2 linked regions of the Prochlorococcus marinus str. AS9601 genome follow. The protein of the gene in region 2 interacts with the protein of the main gene of each other region in a pairwise test. Links are inferred from orthologs where the notes say so. Each region holds a gene or a part of one and is shown on either strand. Other genes may lie near its edges.

The links.
Region 1: the proteins of accC (region 2) and ribD interact in binary tests that used the Escherichia coli proteins (3 or more experiments, as listed by UniProt). The link is inferred for Prochlorococcus marinus str. AS9601 from one-to-one orthologs.

Annotation. Positions count from the first base shown.
Region 1 is NC_008816.1:1,248,453-1,251,762, forward strand. What follows is about bases 3-2,979. They hold ribD (bifunctional diaminohydroxyphosphoribosylaminopyrimidine deaminase/5-amino-6-(5-phosphoribosylamino)uracil reductase RibD), read right to left. Parts: upstream 2,050-2,979; coding sequence 955-2,049; downstream 3-954. Other genes in these bases: ftsH (ATP-dependent zinc metalloprotease FtsH), read right to left, coding at 3-840; A9601_RS16040 (DUF3122 domain-containing protein), read right to left, coding at 2,065-2,565; A9601_RS16045 (hypothetical protein), read right to left, coding at 2,540-2,791; A9601_RS16050 (bifunctional cobalt-precorrin-7 (C(5))-methyltransferase/cobalt-precorrin-6B (C(15))-methyltransferase), read left to right, coding at 2,875-2,979. Outside these bases: more of ftsH, read right to left, coding at 1-2; more of A9601_RS16050, read left to right, coding at 2,980-3,310. UniProt on the Escherichia coli protein: Converts 2,5-diamino-6-(ribosylamino)-4(3h)-pyrimidinone 5'-phosphate into 5-amino-6-(ribosylamino)-2,4(1h,3h)-pyrimidinedione 5'-phosphate.
Region 2 is NC_008816.1:76,056-79,316, reverse strand. Bases 85-3,012 are described here. They hold accC (acetyl-CoA carboxylase biotin carboxylase subunit), read right to left. Parts: upstream 2,260-3,012; coding sequence 910-2,259; downstream 85-909. Other genes in these bases: A9601_RS09450 (hypothetical protein), read left to right, coding at 2,605-3,012; A9601_RS09465 (YggT family protein), read left to right, coding at 587-892; psbX (photosystem II reaction center X protein), read right to left, coding at 312-497; A9601_RS09475 (Ycf66 family protein), read right to left, coding at 85-233. Outside these bases: more of A9601_RS09475, read right to left, coding at 1-84; more of A9601_RS09450, read left to right, coding at 3,013-3,261. UniProt on the Escherichia coli protein: This protein is a component of the acetyl coenzyme A carboxylase complex; first, biotin carboxylase catalyzes the carboxylation of the carrier protein and then the transcarboxylase transfers the carboxyl group to form malonyl-CoA.

The sequences.
Region 1 (3,310 bases), 1.2 Mb from region 2 along the record:
CCCAGAACGACTTTTACCTATAGCATCTAATTCATCAATAAAAATAATGCAAGGAGCTTTTTTCTTTGCTTGTTCAAACAAATCCCTAACTCTTGCCGCACCTGCACCTACAAAAAGCTCAACAAATTCAGAACCTGAAATAATGAAGAAAGGGACTTCTGCCTCACCAGCTACAGCCTTTGAGAGAAGAGTTTTTCCTGTTCCTGGAGGTCCTACAAGGAGTACACCCTTAGGTATTCGCGCTCCAATATCAGTATATCTTTCAGGTTTTTTTAAAAAATCAACTATTTCTGTTAATTCATCCTTAGCTTCATCAACTCCAGCTACATCTGCAAATGTTACTTTTGATTCATCATCTGGCACATAAACTTTAGCTTTACTTTTAGTAAAACTTAGAGCTCCTTGAGCTCCACCACCACCCATACTTCTTCTAGCAAAGAATTGTAAGACAAGGATAAAAATCAAAGGAGGAACAACCCAACTTAAAATTGTTGAGAAGAAATTAGGTTTTTTAGGAGGCGCAGCAGCGAATTCAACCCCTTTACTCTCTAATCTTTGTGGAAGGTCCATATCAAATATTGGAGTAGTAGCCAATACTGAAGGAGCTCCTTCTTCAGCTCCATTTAATTCATATCTAATTTGTTCTTGTGTGATGTAAGCACGCTTAACTTCCCCATCATTAACCTGATCAATAAATAAAGAATAAGGAACCCTAGGAATTTGCATATTTTGACTAGGGAAGAGGCTACTAAATAGGAGTAATGCTCCAACCCCTATCAAAATGATATTTACAATTCCAAATCTTCTATTAGGTTGATTATCGTCTTGTCTTATTGGCATAATTGTGGTCAAATTTGAACTTATTATAAACTAAACGAAGGGGTTTCGTATCTGTATTGTTTTTTTTGGGTGAGAACCGTACGGTACTTTAACCCATATAAAATTTCTTAAAAATTAATTTTTCAATGAACCCTTAACGCATATATCATCACCAATCAAACTATGCTGAGATTCGCTTAATTTAATAATTTCATGCATTTCTCCAAACTCAAAATCCCCAAGGGGATTCATACTATTTTCTCCTCCTAAAATTTTTGGAGCAATAAAAGTTATAATTTCTTGAATACAATTAGATTTAATTGCGGCAGTAGCCAATCGAGGACCACATTCCCACAAAACTTTATTACATCCCCTTTTAGCAAGTATTTTTGAAATTAACTCTGGATTATCTGATGATACCTTTTCAATTTCAACAGATTTTGGAATCCTATTAAGGTAGCTTTCATTTGCAGTTGAAGAATCATAAATAACTAATGTTTTTGCTTTATTACAATCCCAAAGATTAGATTTTGTTGGCAGGTCTAAACTTTTTGTAAACACAACTCGCAAAGGCTCAGGATTTTTTAAACCTCTTGTAGTCAAAAGGGGATTATCTCTTCTTAATGTGTTTCCGCCAATGATTATTGCATCAAATTCTGATCTAAAAGAGTGTACTAATGCTCTTGATTCTTCATTAGTAATCCATTTACTTTTTCCATTTTTTAAAGCTATTCTCCCATCAATACTCATTGCCCATTTAAAAACTCCAAATGCCTTGTTAGTAATATTCCTATGAATGAAAGCGTTATTTAAATCTAAGGATTCCTTTTTACATAATCCTAAATGAACTTGTATTCCAGCTTCTTCTAACAGTTTAATACCTTTACCAGCGACTCTTGCATCAGGGTCTTCAATAGATATATAAGCCTTTTTTATCCCCGAGGATATCACTTTATCTACACATGGCGGTGTTCTACCTTGGTGACAGCAAGGTTCAAGATTTACATAAATTGATCCACCTTTGGGATCTTTTTTTAAATTATTAAAAGCCATCGCTTCAGCATGGGGCATGCCAGCCTTGTAATGAAATCCTTCTGCAATAAGCTTTCCATTCTTATCAATTATCACTGCTCCCACCCTAGGGTTAGGACTCGTTGTATTTTTTCCTAAAGAAGCCAAAAAGATTGCTCTTTTCATCCATTTTATATGGCTTACATTTTTTTCAGTCATCTCCAAAAGTCAAATTCAGTTTAATGATCTCCATTCTTTAACAACAAAAGGAGGAACAGGTAACTCAGAAAAAACTCCCGACAAAGATAATCTTAATGGTCTATTTTTATCTAAATTTTTAATCAATTCATCAAGATCGAATTCTGCTGCAGCTTGTCTTCGATCATTTGCCAATTCAACATTAAGTAATGTTTTATCATCTAAAAGCCACTGTTTTCTCCCTGATTCAACCCTCAAGTCAGTGGGATGATCAATCCTAAGGTTTCCTGGATATCCTATTACTCTCAAGATCAATTTATCTTCAAAAAGAGGTGATTTATAGGCAACTAATTGCCAAGTTTCAAAGTCCAAATCTCTTAAAAACTCACTGCTGGCATTCATAAATTCCCCATTTATTTCTGTTTCTGTAACTTCTGCGGATACTTTTAATGGGTTAAAAATAAAGGATAGTAGTAAAAGTAAAGGTAATATTTTTTTTAAAAAAATATTTTTATTTGATTTTGTAATTTTCTTCATTTTCAGAATCCATTAGGGCATCAAGAGTAACAGCTGTTCTTACAATAGCTTGATATCTTTTGATTATTTTACGATTTTTTTCTATAACTCGAGATAAATTCAAAGTGTCTTTTTCGGAATAGCTAGATGTTAAATCGCTAGAATCTTCTTCAATTAACTCTAATTCACTATCTTTGTTTATTAGAGTTAATAATAAATCATGTAATCTCTTTCTTCTTTCAGACAATTGATTTATTATGGAAGTTCGAATAATCATAAGATAATTTAATAAAACATTCAAATAAATAAGTTTCTTTTAATTAAATATTCATGACTGAAAAAAAAAGAAAAATTCATGTAGTAGGAATTAATTCTTATAAATTTGAGGATCTATCTTTCAAATTACAAAATCTATTTTTAGAAACAGAAAATATTGCAGTTCCAAATTCATATTTTGAAAAAATAAAATCATGGAGCGAAAATGGTTTAGAAAAAAATAAATTATTTTTTTCGAGCAACAGTAATCAGGAACTTGTTAACTGGCTTAGATCACAAAAAACTGATGTTATTTTAATTTCAAGAGGAGATCCTCTCTGGTTTGGAATTGGGAGAATACTACTAGAAAATTTTTCAAAAGATGAATTAAGTTTCTACCCTGCAAATACTTGCATTCAATTAGCATTTAGTAAGTTAAAGTTCCCATGGCAAGATACTGTTAATGTGAGTATTCACGGAAGAGATTCGACTAAGTTAATTGAAGCTCTTA
Region 2 (3,261 bases):
GCGAAAAAAACTGTAGTTCCTGCAAGTAAAAACTGACCAAACTGAAGGATAGGATCTAACCTCCAGCCTTGAAAAAATAATATTCCTCCACACAAAAGTCCAATTGCTGCGAAAAAAACATCATAATCCCTTGCCAAGGCAGGCTTAAAGGACCTCAAGAAATAAAGGCCTCCCCCACATACAGCGAGAACTATACCAACAATACTGGCCCAATTGAGACTAGCATTGACCACATTCTTTCTCCAAAAATTTATTTTTTAAAGGATTACTTGTATCCCATATATATAGTGTACTTAAAACTTCTACAAAAACTAGCGTCTTCCAGTAGAAGTACGATCGAGGGAATCTTTCTGGCTAACAAAAATCAAAAATGCAGTAGCTGGAACAACGATAAGTAAGGCAGCCGCAATAAAACTACCTATCATACCAACTGCTGAATTATTAGCAACTTCAGCAGAAAAATCTGCGGCTATTAATAAATTTGAGATTTGAAACACTTTTTAAATATTAAATTCTCAATTTATAATACGAATTAAATACGTTTCAATGGGTTATTTATTAAGATGAGTTAAATAATTGTGATTTCTTGCTTGTAAACTCTCTTAAAATCTTAGATATTAGTTTAGGAATTTCTCTTTCATATCTAACTATAGTTTTTCTAATAAGATTAATACTTACTTGGTATCCAAAAATTGATTTAAATAAAGGTTTATGGTTATTAATTTCAATACCATCAAGCTCTATTCTTAATTTAACAAGAAAACTAATTCCTCCTATTGGAGGTGTTGATGTTGGACCCGTAATTTGGATCGGAGTTATAAGCTTTTTAAGAGAAATTTTAGTCGGTCAGCAAGGGCTTGTAAAACTTGCATTACATACACATATTTCATAGAAATAATTAATTATTTCTCAGTAATTTGGCAATAATTCTTCTTCTACATATTTAGTATGTATCTTACCCTGCTTAAATTTAGATTTATTTAGTAAAGTTAGATGAAAGTTAATTGTTGTAGGAATACCAGTGACCGCACATTCATTTAAAGCCCTATTCATACGTTTAATTGCAGTATTACGATCTTTTCCCCAGACTATTAATTTACCAATTAATGAGTCATAGAAAGGAGGTATTTCATAGCCTGTATAAACATGACTATCCACCCTTACACCAGGGCCACCAGGAGGAAGCCACCCAGTTATTTTTCCAGGTGATGGTCGGAAATTGTGAGAAGGATCTTCAGCATTGATTCTACATTCAATGGCATGACCGTTTAAATGGATATCATCCTGACTAAATTCCAAGTTTGCTCCGCTTGCGATTTTAATTTGCTCAGCTATTAAATCTACTCCTGTAACCATTTCAGTAACAGGATGTTCAACTTGAATCCTAGTATTCATTTCCATAAAATAAAAATTATCATCATCATCAACTAAAAATTCAACTGTCCCCGCTCCTTCGTAGCCGATACTTTTTGCAGCAGCAATAGCTGCGTTCCCCATTTTTTTTCTTAGCGCAGGGTTAATTGCAGGACTGGGAGACTCTTCTAGTAACTTCTGATGTCTTCTTTGAACTGAACAATCTCGCTCTCCTAAGTGAACAACATTACCCGACCTGTCAGCCAAAATTTGAATTTCTACATGTCTTGGCTTCTTTATAAATTTCTCCATATATAAACCATCATTACCAAAAGCTGCTTCTGCTTCGCCTTGAGCTGCTTTAAACATTTTTTCTAGATTATTGGAGTTTTCAACCAACCTCATACCTCTTCCGCCTCCTCCAGCAGTCGCTTTAATAATTACCGGATAGCCAATATCATCTGCCAATTTATAAGCCTCATCAACATTTGATAACAAGCCTTTACTGCCAGGTACTGTTGGAACTCCAACTGCTTCCATAGTTTCTTTAGCTGTAGATTTATCTCCCATAGATCTAATAGCTTTAGGAGATGGGCCAATAAAAACTATGCCATGATCGTTACACATCTCAGCAAATTTATCATTTTCCGCAAGAAATCCATAACCAGGATGAATAGCATCAACTCCTCTTGATGTAGCAGCAGCAAGTATATTTGGAATATTTAAATAACTCTTATTACTTAATGAATCTCCGACGCAAACCGCCTCATCAGCAAGCTGAACATGCAATGCTTTTTTATCAACAGTGCTAAAAACTGCAACTGTTGCAATCCCTAGTTCTCTACAACTTCTGACAATTCGTAAAGCTATTTCTCCACGATTAGCAATTAAAACTTTTTCAACCATTATGAAAATAAAATTGAAGAAATGAAATGACTTAAAATAAAAAATTATTTGCCAAAGTATTCAACAAATTTTTTTAGTAATCAGAGGACATTTTTTACAATACAACCTAAAACGTTATATATGTATAAATATTTGTTTTATGCAATAGAAAAATAATCATGATCTTCAAAAATTCTCTTTTCGAACTAGATCCTTATTTCAGCCAATAATGTATGATATTTTTAAGGTTTAGGTATCCCCCGGTTGCTTAAAACCCTTTGCGGACGTGGCGGAATTGGTAGACGCGCACGTCTAAGGAGCGTGTGGCTTCGGCCTTGCGAGTTCAAGTCTCGCCGTCCGCATTTAATGTATTCTGGCTTGACTGCAATGAAAAAAAAATCAGTTGCAGTAGTTATAATTTCCAATGGTCCTGGTGAATTAACCACATGGGTAAATCCTGTAATAGATGAGCTTAAAAAAGTAAATAGATCATTACGTGATTACGATAAACAAGATATCACTCTTAGATTAGTCCTTGTTCCTTGCCCAAATGCCACCGGTAAAGAATTTTTAGTTGCAAATTCATGGAATAAATTCGAATTAATTACAAAATCCAAAAGTTTTTGGAAATTATTAATAAATCCACATTCTTTTGCATATTGGCCCAAAAAAGGGGTGGTTATTTTCCTTGGTGGGGATCAATTTTGGAGCATTTTATTAGCTAAAAGATTAGGTTATTTAAATATTACATATGCTGAATGGGTTTCACGATGGCCTAAATGGACCAACGCAATCGCTGCTATGAATGTAAAAGTAAAAGAGTCAATACCTAAAAGATATAAATATAAATGTAAGATAATTGGCGATTTGATGGCAGATATCAAACTTAATAGCAAAATATCATTAAGAAATAAAGAAAAACATCATATTGCATTATTGCCTGGTTCTAAGAAAGCAAAGCTTTCTGTTGGAATTCCTTTCTTCTTAGAACTTGCAGATCATATCGCTGAAGAAAATCAAAAT